Regions from separate parts of the Pseudomonas sp. GP01-A4 genome, predicted to be linked through region 1. Evidence: riboswitches for the same ligand, from Rfam matches in the RefSeq annotation. Region 1 holds a riboswitch; the other holds the start of a gene.

The links. A riboswitch is a leader RNA that binds a small molecule or an ion and turns the genes downstream of it on or off. The one in region 1 is predicted to bind manganese.
Region 2: another riboswitch for manganese. It lies ahead of mntP (manganese efflux pump MntP); the one in region 1 lies ahead of AC3WKX_RS13740 (TMEM165/GDT1 family protein).

Annotation. Positions count from the first base shown of each region.
Region 1 is NZ_JBYSWF010000019.1:50,637-56,998, reverse strand. It holds gene AC3WKX_RS13760 (fatty acid--CoA ligase) at 1-685, opposite strand, end outside; gene AC3WKX_RS13755 (LysE family translocator) at 817-1,449, opposite strand; gene AC3WKX_RS13750 (2-hydroxyacid dehydrogenase) at 1,534-2,499, shown strand; gene AC3WKX_RS13745 (methyltransferase) at 2,530-3,528, shown strand; yybP-ykoY riboswitch at 3,579-3,700, shown strand; gene AC3WKX_RS13740 (TMEM165/GDT1 family protein) at 3,788-4,372, shown strand; gene AC3WKX_RS13735 (M48 family metallopeptidase) at 4,533-5,351, opposite strand; partial or broken gene AC3WKX_RS13730 (methyl-accepting chemotaxis protein) at 5,604-6,362, shown strand, end outside.
Region 2 is NZ_JBYSWF010000084.1:4,663-11,024, forward strand. It holds gene ddpC (D,D-dipeptide ABC transporter permease) at 1-634, shown strand, start outside; gene AC3WKX_RS30525 (ABC transporter ATP-binding protein) at 631-1,626, shown strand; gene AC3WKX_RS30530 (oligopeptide/dipeptide ABC transporter ATP-binding protein) at 1,623-2,573, shown strand; yybP-ykoY riboswitch at 2,614-2,781, shown strand; gene mntP (manganese efflux pump MntP) at 2,792-3,355, shown strand; gene AC3WKX_RS30540 (NAD(P)-dependent alcohol dehydrogenase) at 3,515-4,582, opposite strand; gene AC3WKX_RS30545 (alpha/beta fold hydrolase) at 4,725-5,543, shown strand; gene AC3WKX_RS30550 (LysR family transcriptional regulator) at 5,613-6,362, opposite strand, start outside.

The DNA of each region.
Region 1 (6,362 bases):
TGGTGCCCAACAGCCGCACGCTGTCGACGCTGCCCATGATGGTCGCCACGCCCATGGTGTGCAGCACCAGTTGGCGGTGGGTGAAGTACACGCCCTTGGGATTGCCCGTGGTGCCGGTGGTGTAGAAGGTGGTGGCGACGGAGTTTTCGTCGAAATCCTCGAAGTCGTAGCGGGGGCTCGCCGCCGCCAGTAATGTTTCGTACTCACCCACCAGGTTCGGCAGCTCGGCGGTTTTGTCCGCGCCGTCGGTGAGCAGCAGGGTTTTGTCGACGGTGGTGAGGTGGCCGGCGATGGCCTGGTAGAGCCCCACGAACTCGCTGTTGACCAGCACAAAGCGGTCCTCGGCGTGGTTCATGGTGTACAGAATCTGTTCCGGGGACAGGCGCACGTTGATGGTGTGGATCACCGCACCAATCATCGGAATGGCAAACATGCATTCCAGGTAGCGGTGGCTGTCCCAGTCCATCACGGCCACGGTATCACCGGCCTTGACCCCGGCCTCGGTCAGCACATTGGCCAGGCGGGCGACGCGCTCGATCAGCGTCGGATAGGTGTAGCGCAACTGGTCGCGGTAGACGATTTCCCGGGTCTTCTCGTAGCGTGTCCCGGACATCAACAGGCGTTTGATCAACAGCGGGTATTGGTAGGCGCCTTCGGCGGGCGGGATAACACGAGTCTGCAACATACGAATCCCTTATCTGACTGCACGGTCTTGGCTGAAACATCTGCACTTTAGAGCGCTTATGTTTCAGCCAAATCAGCCAAAGGAATGATTTGCAGAACCCAATGAATGCTAGCTTTGAGCCAGCATCCGGCTTATTTCATGCTGGTAAAGGCCAGCTTCACACCGATGGCAATCAGCACCGCGCCCATGGTGCGGTCGAACCAGTGGCCCATGCGTGCAAAACCGGCGCGTACGCGTTGCTGGCTGAACAGCATGGCCACCAGGCAAAACCAGATCGCGGTCGCCACGGCCAGGTACACGCCATAACCGGCCTGGACCGCCAACGGCGTGTGGGGATTGATCACCACGGTGAACAGCGACAGGAAGAACAGCGTGGCCTTGGGGTTCAAGCCGTTGGTGACAAACCCTGAGGTAAACGCACCACGGGCAGTGCGCTCGCCCGCTTCCAGGTGCAGGTCTTCTTCACTGGCAGGCTTGGCCGGCTGGGCGCGCAGGGCCTTGAAGCCGATGTACAGCAGGTAGGCCGCCGCCGCCCATTTCAGCGCATTGAACAGCACGATGGACTGGGACACGATCAAGCCGATGCCCAGCAGCGAATACCCCACGTGCAGGAAAATCGCCGAACCGACGCCCAACGCCGTCCAGGTGCCGGCACGTCGGCCATGGGTCACGCTTTCACGTACCACCACGGCGAAATCCGGGCCAGGGCTGGCCACCGCCAACAGGTGAATCAGTGCCACGGTCAAGAACTCGGTGAGGTACATGCACACTCCAGGAAGTAACTGATTATTTCATCTGATAGGCTCGGCAGATTACGCCTTCGAATCCCGCCGCAAAAGGTACAGTTGATGACGAACAATCGCCGCGCCGTCTTCCTTGATCACCCTTCCCTGGACCTCGGGGACCTGGACCTCAGCGGGTTGCAGGCACTCTTCAGCGAGCTGAGCTTGCACCAGCAGACCACACCCGAAAACATTATCGAACGCCTGCAAGGCGCGCAGGTGGCCATCAGCAACAAGATCGCGCTGAATGCCGAGACCCTGGCGGCCTGCCCCGAGCTGAAGCTGATCCTGGTGACCGCCACCGGCACCAACAACGTCGACCTCGCCGCCGCCCGCGCCCACGGCGTTACCGTGAGCAATTGCCAGGGTTACGGCACGCCATCGGTGGCGCAGCATACGATCATGCTGCTGCTGAACCTGGCGACGCGCCTGAACGACTATCAACGGGATGTGCAGGCGGGGCACTGGCAACAAGCCAAGCAGTTCTGCCTGCTGGACTACCCGATCGTCGAACTGGAAGGCAAAACCCTCGGGCTGCTGGGCCATGGTGAATTGGGCGGTGCCGTTGCGCGCCTGGCTGAAGCCTTTGGCATGCGCGTGATCCTGGGCGCCATTCCAGGCCGCCCGGCCCGTGCCGATCGCGTGCCGCTGGACGAGTTGCTGGCGCAGGTCGACGCACTGACCCTGCACTGCCCGCTCAACGAACACACCCGCGACTTTATCGGTGCCCGCGAACTGGCGCTGCTCAAGCCCGGCGCGTTTATCGTCAACACGGCCCGTGGTGGCTTGATCAACGAACAGGCCCTGGCCGATGCCTTGCGCAGTGGGCACCTGGGCGGCGCGGCGACCGATGTATTGAGCGTGGAACCGCCGGTGAACGGCAACCCATTGCTGGCCGGCGACATCCCGCGCTTGATCGTCACCCCGCACAACGCCTGGGGCAGCCGCGAAGCCCGGCAGCGGATCGTCGGCCAATTGATCGAAAACACTCAGGGCTTTTTCAGCGGCGCCCCGCTGCGTGTCGTCAGTTGATAAACTGCGCCCCTTTTCAAGGAGCAGACCATGGATCCGCGCAGTGAAGTACTGCTTCGCCAGGCCGAACTTTTTCAAGGCGACGTGCTGCTGGTGGGCTTGCCCGCCGGCGACCTGCTGGGCCGCCTGCCCAATGCCCATGGCTGGAGCTGGCACGCCGGCGACCAGGCCGCACTGGACGCACGTTTTGCCGAGCGCAGCCAGTTCGGTGTGAACGTGCCCGAGCGTTCGTTCGAGACCGCGGTGGTGTTCCTGCCCAAGTCCAAGGACCTCACCGACTACCTGCTCAATGCCGTGGCGGCGCGTTTGCCCGGCAAGGAGTTGTACCTGGTGGGGGAGAAGAAAGGCGGCATCGAAAGCGCGGCCAAGCAACTGAATCCGTTCGGCAAGCCGCGCAAGCTCGACAACGCGCGGCACTGCCAGTTGTGGCTGGTGACGGTGGCCAACGCCCCCGAGCCGGTAGAACTGGAGAGCCTGGCGCAGGTGTTCGAGGTGCCGCTGGCTGAGGGCCCGCTCAAGGTGGTGAGCCTGCCGGGCGTGTTCAGCCACGGTCGGCTGGATCGCGGTACCGCATTGCTGCTGGAGCATCTGGACAAGTTGCCGAGCGGTCACTTGCTGGATTTCGGTTGTGGCGCGGGTGTGCTCGGGGCAGCGGTCAAGCGTCGCTACCCGCATAACACGGTGACAATGCTCGACGTGGATGCCTTTGCCGCTGCCAGCAGTCGCCTGACATTGGCGGCCAATGGCCTGGAAGCCGAGGTGTTGACCGGTGATGGCATCGACGCTGCTCCGATGAATCTGAACGCGATTCTGAGCAACCCGCCGTTCCACGTCGGGGTGCACACCGATTATTTCGCCACCGAGAACCTGCTGCGAAAAGCGGCCAAACATCTGGCAAAAGGCGGCGAACTTCGCTTGGTCGCGAACAGCTTCCTGAAGTATCAGCCGCTGATTGAAGAGCATCTTGGGGTGTGCGCAATCAAGGCAGAAGGCCAGGGTTTTCGCATTTACCGTGCCAAGCGCGGCTGAGGTCTTTTTCCAAAAGAAGGCTTGCCGAATGGATTTTGCCTAGGCAGAATCCGCTCCGTCCTAGGGGAGTAGTCTCCCACGAGCGCCACGCTCGTCCGGCATACGTCAACATACTTGGTCAACAGGCCATGGCGTATGCGACCCAGGAGTCCGCACAGACGGACCGGGGTTTGACAAGACCTATGACACGAACACCTTACCCGGGGCGGGAAGGCTGTACGTGTCATAGCCGTGTCGACCCGCCCCTGGAACTTACCTGATGCTGGATTCTCTGCTCGTCCCTACCGCAATCGTTGCCTTGGCCGAAATTGGCGACAAGACGCAACTGCTCGCGCTCATTCTCGCTGCACGCTTTCGCAAACCCTGGCCGATCATCGCCGGCATCGTTGCCGCGACCCTGGCCAACCATGCGGCCGCCGGTGCCGTGGGGGCCTGGTTCGGGAGTTTCTTCTCGGATGCGGTGCTGCACTGGATCCTCGCGGCGAGCTTCTGCGCCACGGCGCTGTGGACCCTCGTGCCCGACAAGCTCGACGATGACGAAGCCAGCACTTCCCGCAAGTTCGGGCCCTTCCTGACCACGCTGATCGCGTTCTTCCTCGCGGAAATCGGCGACAAGACCCAGATCGCTACCGTGATGCTCGCGGCGCAATACCCGGAACTGTGGCTGGTAATTATCGGCACCACCCTGGGCATGTTGATTGCCAACGTGCCGGTGGTGCTGGCGGGTAATTTTGCCGCGGACAAATTGCCGCTGACGCTGATTCGTCGACTGGCGGCTACGGCATTCTTCATCCTGGCCATTGTTGCGGTGTACAAGGCCATGCAGAGCAGTGGCTGGATCTAAACGTAACCCCATATGGGAGCTGGGCTTTTTTGGGAGCTGGCTTGCCTGCGATAGCATCACCTCGGTGCAACTGACACACCGAGGTGCCTGCATCGCGGGCAAGCCCGACTCCCACACAAGCCGGGCCCCCACATTCAGATTTGCATTTCAGCCTTATAAATCAGGATTTTTTCGCCTGCTGATACAACGGCATCACCTTCGGAATCGCCGCCTGCAACGAGGCGATCCGGCTGTCGGAGGCAGGGTGGGTGCTCATGAATTCAGGTGGCGAGCCTTCCGAAGCCTTGGCCATTTTGTTCCACAGGGTAATCGCCGCGTTCGGGTTGTAACCTGCACGCGCCGACAACTCCAGGCCGATCAGGTCCGCTTCGTTTTCATTGCTGCGGCTGTTGGGCAAGGTCATGCCGTAGTTGGCCACGGTATCGGCCAGCGCCAAGCTGTCCTGACCGAGGCCGAACAACGCACCGGCCCCCTGCTTCGCCATTTCGATACCGTAGGCCTTGGACATGGCTTCGCGGCCGTGTTCACGCAAGGCGTGGGCAATTTCATGGCCCATCACGGCGGCGAGTTCGTCGTCGGTCAACTTGAGATTGTCGATCAACGCGCTGTAGACAAAGATCTTGCCGCCAGGCCCGCAGTTGGCGTTCATCTCGTCACTTTTGATCAGGTTCACTTCCCACTTCCACTGCGCCGCATCCGGGCGGAAGGTGGGCGCCTGGGCGATCAGGCGGTTGGCAATCGCCTGCACGCGCTTGGCGTTGGCGCTGGTCTTGTCCACCAGGCCCTTGCCGCTGGCTTCACCCAGGGTCTGCTGGTAGGACTGCGCATACATCTGGTCGACTTCCTGGCTCGACAACATGCTGAACATGTACTGCTTGCGCTCAACGCCCACGGCGCCGCCGCTGGTGGTGTTGACCGACTGACAACCGGCGAGCAACAAAGCCGCGCCCAACGCACATACCGCCACTGTCTTTTTCATCAACCTGCTCCCTGAAAACATGGCGCGTATCGTAGTCGGCCAATTGTATCGACGCCAGATACAACAGACGTATAGCCACCTGATTTCAGATACATCCCACACTGCCGCAAAAAATTCACAAACGCTGGCAACCATTCCATTTACGACATTCGCCCATCCGGCACAGCCATTTTGAGGTAATGGCCCTCATGTCTCCCCCGCCCGCGGCCGATATACACAAGCAGCCAATCTCCCCCTGCGTTCGGAGCCGTCATGAAGTTCAAGTCGATTCAATTTTCTGTCGCGGCACTGGCCGGGGCCATTGTCCTGAGCGTGGTGGCGGTGTTGGTGCTGTATGCCTTGTTCGCCGGGGCGCGCACCCAGGAGATGGTGCAGGAACGCACCCAGGGTCAATTCGAACAAATCATCGAGCAGCGCCTGACCGCCCTGGCGCAAACCCAGGCGACGCTGATCCAGCGCGAACTCGAAGCACCGCTGGTGACGGCCAAGGGCCTGGCCACCGCCAACGCCCTGATGGGCATGAAAGACGCCAACGGCAACCCGCAACTGGCGGTCTCCCGTGAACAACTGATCAACCTGATCCACGAAACCGTGGTGCGTAACCCGAAGATTCTTGGCGCCTATATAGGCTGGGAAGCCAACGCCATCGACCACAACGATGCTGCCTACGTCAACAGCCCGGTGGTCGGCATCGAAACCAACGGCCGCTTCCTGCCGTGGTGGTTCCGCAATGCCGACGGCAGCCTGGGCCTGGATAAACTGGCTGACGTGGCCGACCAGACCATCCTGTCCACCGGCGTGCGCGCCAGTGAGTACTACCTGTGTTCCAAGGAAAGCAAAAAGCCCTGCGCCATCGATCCGGCCCCTTATAAAGTCGGGAATGCGATGGTGATGCTCGCCTCGTTTATCGAACCAATCATGATCGACGGCACCTTCCAGGGCATCGTCGGCGCCGACCTGTCGGTGAACTTCATCCAGGAAATGCTCACCAAGGCTGATCAGAATTTGTAC
Region 2 (6,362 bases), on a different contig from region 1:
CAGCCGGGTGCTGTACGGCAGCCGCCAGTCGGTGGGCGTGGGCCTGTTCGTGGCGTTTTCGTCCTGCCTGGTGGGCGGGCTGCTGGGCTGCCTGTCGGGGATTATCGGCGGGCGTTTCGACAGCCTGATCATGCGCCTGATGGACATCATGCTGTCGGTGCCGTCCCTGGTGCTGATCATGGCCCTGGCCGCCGCACTGGGCCCGAGCCTGTTCAATGCGATGCTGGCGATCACCGTGGTGCGCATCCCGTTCTATGTGCGCCTGGCCCGGGGCCAGGCCCTGAGCATTCGCCAGATGGGCTACGTCAAGGCATCCCAGACCTTCGGCGCCGGGCGCTGGCACATCGTGTCGTGGCACGTGGGCCGCAATGCGATGCCGCCGTTGCTGGTGCAACTGAGCCTGGACATCGGCAGCGCGATCCTGATGGCCTCGGCCCTGGGTTTCATCGGCCTGGGTGCACAGCAGCCCACCGCCGAATGGGGCGCGATGGTTGCCACCGGGCGCAATTTCATTCTCGACAACTGGTGGTACTCGACCTTTCCGGGGCTGGCGATCCTGGTCACCGCGACCGGCTTCAACCTGCTGGGTGACGGTGTTCGTGACCTGCTCGACCCACGGCAACAGGGGAAATGACCATGTCCAGTCCGGCAGTGCTTGCCATCGACAACCTGAGCCTGGAATTCCCGGCTTACCGCAACAACGTCCAGGCACTCAACGGCGTGTCGTTGCACGTCAACCCCGGCGAAGTCGTCGGCGTAGTGGGTGAATCCGGCTCCGGCAAATCCGTGACCGCGATGCTCAGCCTGCGCCTGCTGCCGGAGCGCAGTTACCGGATCACCGCCGGCAGCTTGCAGATGCTCGGCCGCGACATGCTCGGTGCCAGCGAGAAGGAGCTGCTGCAGATCCGCGGGCGTGACGCGGCGATGATCTTCCAGGAGCCGATGACCGCGCTGAACCCGACCCGGCGCATTGGCCGGCAGATGCTCGATGTGATCATCCACCACCAGCGCCTGAGCAAGGCCGCCGCCCGTGCCAAGGCCATCGCCCTGCTCCGGGACATGCACATCGCCGACCCCGAGCAAGTGCTCGACAGCTACCCCTTCGAACTCTCCGGCGGCATGCGCCAGCGGGTGATGATCGCCTTGGCGTTTTCCTGCGACCCTCAGTTGCTGATCGCCGATGAACCCACCACTGCCCTCGACGTCACCGTGCAACGCCAGGTGCTGTTGCTGCTGCGGGAAAAAGCCCGGGAACGCGGCACCGCGATCCTGCTGATCACCCACGACATGGCTGTGGTCTCGCAGTTCTGCGACCGGGTGTATGTGATGTACACCGGCGCCGTGGTGGAAGAAGGCCCCACCGCCCAGGTGATGAGCGACCCGCGCCACCCCTACACCCAAGGGTTACTCAGCGGCTTGCCGGAACAGGTGAAACCCGGCGACGACCTGCTGACCATCCCCGGCCAGGTGCCCAACCTTGCCGCCCTGCCCTCAGGCTGCACCTTTCGCGAACGCTGCCCCCAGGCCATGAGCCAATGCATCGAGCGCCCGCGCCTGGACCTGATCAACCCTGCCGGCACCCGCAAAAGTGCGTGCTGGCTGACTGCCGGGGAGTCGGTGCAATGACCGTGTCTCAAGATTCACTGCTGGCTTTGCGGGATGTACGGGTCAAGTTCCCGGTAAAAACCGACTGGCTGGGCCGCCCGCGCGGTTATGCCCACGCCCTCAACGGCATCGACTTGCAGGTGCGCCGTGGGGAAACCCTGGGGATTGTCGGCGAGTCCGGCTGCGGTAAAAGCACCCTCGCCCAATTGCTGATGGGCCTGGTCAAGCCCAGTGACGGTGAAGTGGACTGGGTCTACGAAAGTGCCCGGGAACGCCATCGGCATGTGCAGATCGTATTCCAGGACCCGCAATCGTCCCTCGACCCGCGCCTGCCCATCTGGAAAATCATTACCGAGCCGCTGTTCGCCCTTGGCGACACGCCCAAGAGTGAAATGCGCACCATCGCCGCCAAGGTCGCCGCGCAGGTAGGCATTCGCGCCGAATACCTGGACCGTTACCCGCACCAGTTTTCCGGTGGCCAGCGCCAACGGATCGCCATCGCCCGCGCGCTGGCGTCCAACCCGAGCATCCTGGTGCTGGACGAGCCGACCTCGGCCCTGGATATCTCGGTGCAGGCGCAAATCCTCAACCTGCTGGCCGAGCTGCAACGGCGGCTGGGGCTGACCTACATCCTGATCTCCCACAACGTTTCGGTGGTGCGGCACATGGCCGACCGGGTGGCGGTGATGTACCTGGGGCAGATCGTGGAACTGGGGTGTGCCGAGCAAGTGCTGGAGCAGCCGAAGCATCCGTATACCCAGCTGTTGCTGGAAGCGGTGCCCAAGCTGGGGGTGGCGCTGGACGATGCGTATGTCAGTGCACCGACAGAGCTGCCGGGGAACCGGGTGTTGCCGGGTGGGTGTTTCTTTCTCGACCGCTGCCCGAGGCGTACACAAGGCTGTGAGCGGCCGCAGCGGTTGACGGGTGGGATGAGTCAGCAGGTGCGCTGTCACCTGGAGCATCCGTGAGGCGTCCTTAACAAAATTTTCATGATTGCGCGGCTATGATCCGCCACCTCGTTGGGGAGTAGCCTGCTTCGGATTCTCGAAGCGTTCGTATCAACATTCTCGGCAACATGCCGTGGTGCGAACACCATTTTGGTTGGTGAGACCAGCGACACATCCATGCCTGAAGTCGGGCGTGTGGTTGTGTCGTTGACTCATACAGCCCGACTGGAAGCCTTACCGTGAACCCCATTTCCCTGATTCTTCTCGCCCTTGCCATGTCCACGGACGCCTTTGCGGCGGCCATTGGCAAAGGTTCCAGCCTGCACAAACCACGCTTGACCGAAGCCCTGCGGGCCGGGCTGATCTTTGGTGTGATCGAAGCGATCACGCCGATTATCGGCTGGGCCATCGGCCAGGCCGCCACTCGCTGGGTGGAACAGTGGGACCACTGGATCGCCTTTACCCTGCTGGTAGCCCTGGGCCTGCACATGATCTACAACGGCTTGAAGGCCGATGATCCAGAGGAAGAGAAACCGAGCCAGCACTCGTTCATGATTCTTGCCGTGACCGCGTTTGCCACCAGCATTGATGCCCTGGCGGTGGGCGTAGGCCTGGCGTTTGTCGACGTGAATATCCTGGTGGCCGCTGCGGCGATCGGCTTGGCGACGATGACCATGGTAACCATCGGCATGATGCTTGGCCGGGTGTTGGGGACTGTGGTCGGCAAGCGCGCCGAGATGGTTGGCGGCGTGGTGTTGATGCTGGTGGGTGCGACGATTTTGTATGAGCACCTGTCGGCCTAGAAACCGGCGAAGATCAAAATGTGGGAGCGGGCTTGTGTGGGAGCGGGCTTGCTCGCGAAAGCGGTGGTTCAGCTGGCAGATACGGCGACTGACACACCGCCTTCGCGAGCAAGCCCACTCCCACACAAGCCCGCTCCTACAGGGATCTGCAGCGATCAATCAGGCCGCGTATTTTTCTTTCTTCAGGCTCTCGATGTCGATCACGAACCGATACTTCACATCGCCCTTGAGCATGCGCTCGTAGGCGTCATTGATGCCCTGGATGTCGATCATCTCGATGTCCGAGACAATCCCGTGCCTGGCGCAGAAATCCAGCATGTCCTGGGTTTCCTGGATGCCACCGATCAACGACCCGGCCAGGCTGCGACGCTTGAAGATCAGGTTGAACACGGTCGGTGACGGGTGCGGGCTATCCGGGGCGCCCACCAGGGTCATGGTGCCGTCGCGCTTGAGCAGGTTGAGGAAGGCGTCGAGATTGTGGGACGCGGCCACGGTGTTGAGGATGAAGTCCAGGGAGTTGGCAACCTTGGCCATTTCGTCCGCGTTCTTCGACACCACCACTTCATCGGCCCCCAGGCGCAGGCCGTCTTCGCGCTTGTTCGGCGAGGTGGTGAACAGCACCACGTAGGCGCCCATGGCATGAGCGATTTTCACCGCCATATGGCCCAGGCCACCGAGGCCGACAACGCCGACGCGCTTGCCCGGCCCGACGTTCCAGTGGTGCAGCGGTGAGTAGGTGGTGATGCCTGCACACAGCAGCGGCGCGACCGCCGCCAGGTTGCTCTCGTCGTGAGAGATGCGCAGGACGAACTTCTCCTTGACCACGATATTGTCCGAGTAGCCGCCGAAGGTGTTTTCGCCGCCAAAAGCCGGGCCGTTGTAGGTGCCGGTGAAGCCGTTTTCGCAATACTGCTCCTCGCCCTCGGCGCAGGATTCGCAGTGCTGGCAGCTGTCGACCATGCAGCCGACACCGGCCAAATCGCCCACCTTGAACTTGCTGACATTGGCGCCCACGGCGGTCACCCGTCCAACGATTTCATGGCCCGGTACCGACGGGTACAGAGTGTTTTTCCATTCGTTGCGTACGGTGTGCAGGTCCGAGTGGCAGACGCCGCAATAGAGGATGTCGATCTGCACATCATCGGCCCCGGGGGCGCGACGTTCGAACGTGAAGGGTTTGAGGGAATCCTTGGAGTCACGAGCGGCGTAGCTGTAAGTCTTGGCCATTTCGTTCACCTGTTTGTTCAGACGGTAGAAAGCAGTTGACCAGCATAGACGCTGAACCGTTCAACCGAGCACAGGCATACAAGTCCCTCGTCCGATTCTGCGCCTATAGTATTGGCTGCCCTCTCACCCAAGGAGTTTTGCCATGAGCAACCTACGCACACAAGACGGTACCGAGCTCTACTACAAGGACTGGGGCACCGGCAAACCGGTGCTGTTCAGCCACGGCTGGCCGCTGGATGCCGATATGTGGGAATACCAGATGGAGTACCTGAGCAGCCGCGGCTACCGCACCATCGCGTTCGACCGCCGTGGTTTTGGCCGCTCGGACCAGCCCTGGACCGGTAACGACTACGACACCTTTGCCGACGATATCGCCCAGTTGATCAACCATCTGGATCTGCAGGACGTGACCCTGGTGGGCTTCTCCATGGGCGGCGGCGATGTCAGCCGCTATATCGCCCGCCATGGCAGCGCGCGCGTGGCCGGGCTGGTGTTGCTGGGGGCGGTGACGCCGCTGTTCGGGCAAAAGCCGGATTACCCGCAAGGGGTCGAGATGGCAGCGTTTGACGGGTTCAAGGCCGCGCTGCTGAAGGATCGCGCGCAGTTCCTGGCAGACTTCAATACGCCGTTCTATGGCATCAACAAGGGCCAACAGGTCTCCAGCGGTGTATTGACTCAAACACTGAACATCGCCCTGCTCGCCTCGCTCAAGGCGACGGTGGATTGCGTCACCGCGTTCTCGGAAACCGACTTCCGCCCGGACATGGCCAGGATCGACGTGCCGACCCTGGTTATCCACGGTGATGGTGACCAGATCGTGCCGTTCGAAACTACCGGCAAGGTCGCCGCGCAGATGATCAAAGGCGCGCAGTTGAAGGTGTACAAGGATGCCCCCCATGGTTTTGCGGTGACCCACCAGCAAGCCTTGAACGAAGATCTGCTGGCCTTCCTGCAACGCTGAGCCGATTGCGTTCTCCTGCGACGGCTTATTTCTGGCCGGGCTGACACCCGGCCTTTTCAGGCAGTCGTACTATTCCCCGGTGCCGGCAAACCCCGCGACGATCTCGTCGATCACCACCCGCACCCGGGCGGTGTGCCGCAGGTCGGCATGGGTCACCAGCCACACATCGTAGGGCAACGGCCGCGTACGGTCCGGCCACAGCCGCACCAGGCCGTCGCGTTCGCCGGAAACTATCGGAACCTCACCGATACCGATCCCTGCAGCGATGGAGCGGCGAACCAACAGGCTTGAACTCAAGGCCGCAACAATACGCCCGCGTCCCAGCGGCTCGCTGACCAGGGTCAGGTCCTTCTGGCTTTGCAGGTGCGGCTGGTACACCACCAGGTCGTGTCCTTCGAACAGGCTGCCCGGTTCGGGTGCGCCGTGCCGATCGATATACGCCTGCGAGGCAAACAGCCCCACCGGCCAGCGGGCGATGCGCCGGGCGATCAGGTCGGGGTTGTCCGGGCGGGTATTGCGCACCGCGATATCGGCTTCGCGTTTGGCCAGGTTAAGCAACTGGGTCGAAGCGTCCATCTGCACGCGCACGTCAGGGTGCGCATCGTGCAGCCGGGCAATGGCCGGAATCAGGAAGTCGATGGCCAGGGAATCAGTGGTGGTCACCCGTACGGTGCCGGTCAGGCGGTCGTCCAGGCCCAGGACCTGACGCTCCAGGTCAAGGGCCGAGCGCTCCATGTTCTCCACCGATTGCAACGCGGCTTCACCCACGGCGGTCAGCGCATAGCCTTCGGAGGTGCGCAGGAACAATGTTGCGTTCAA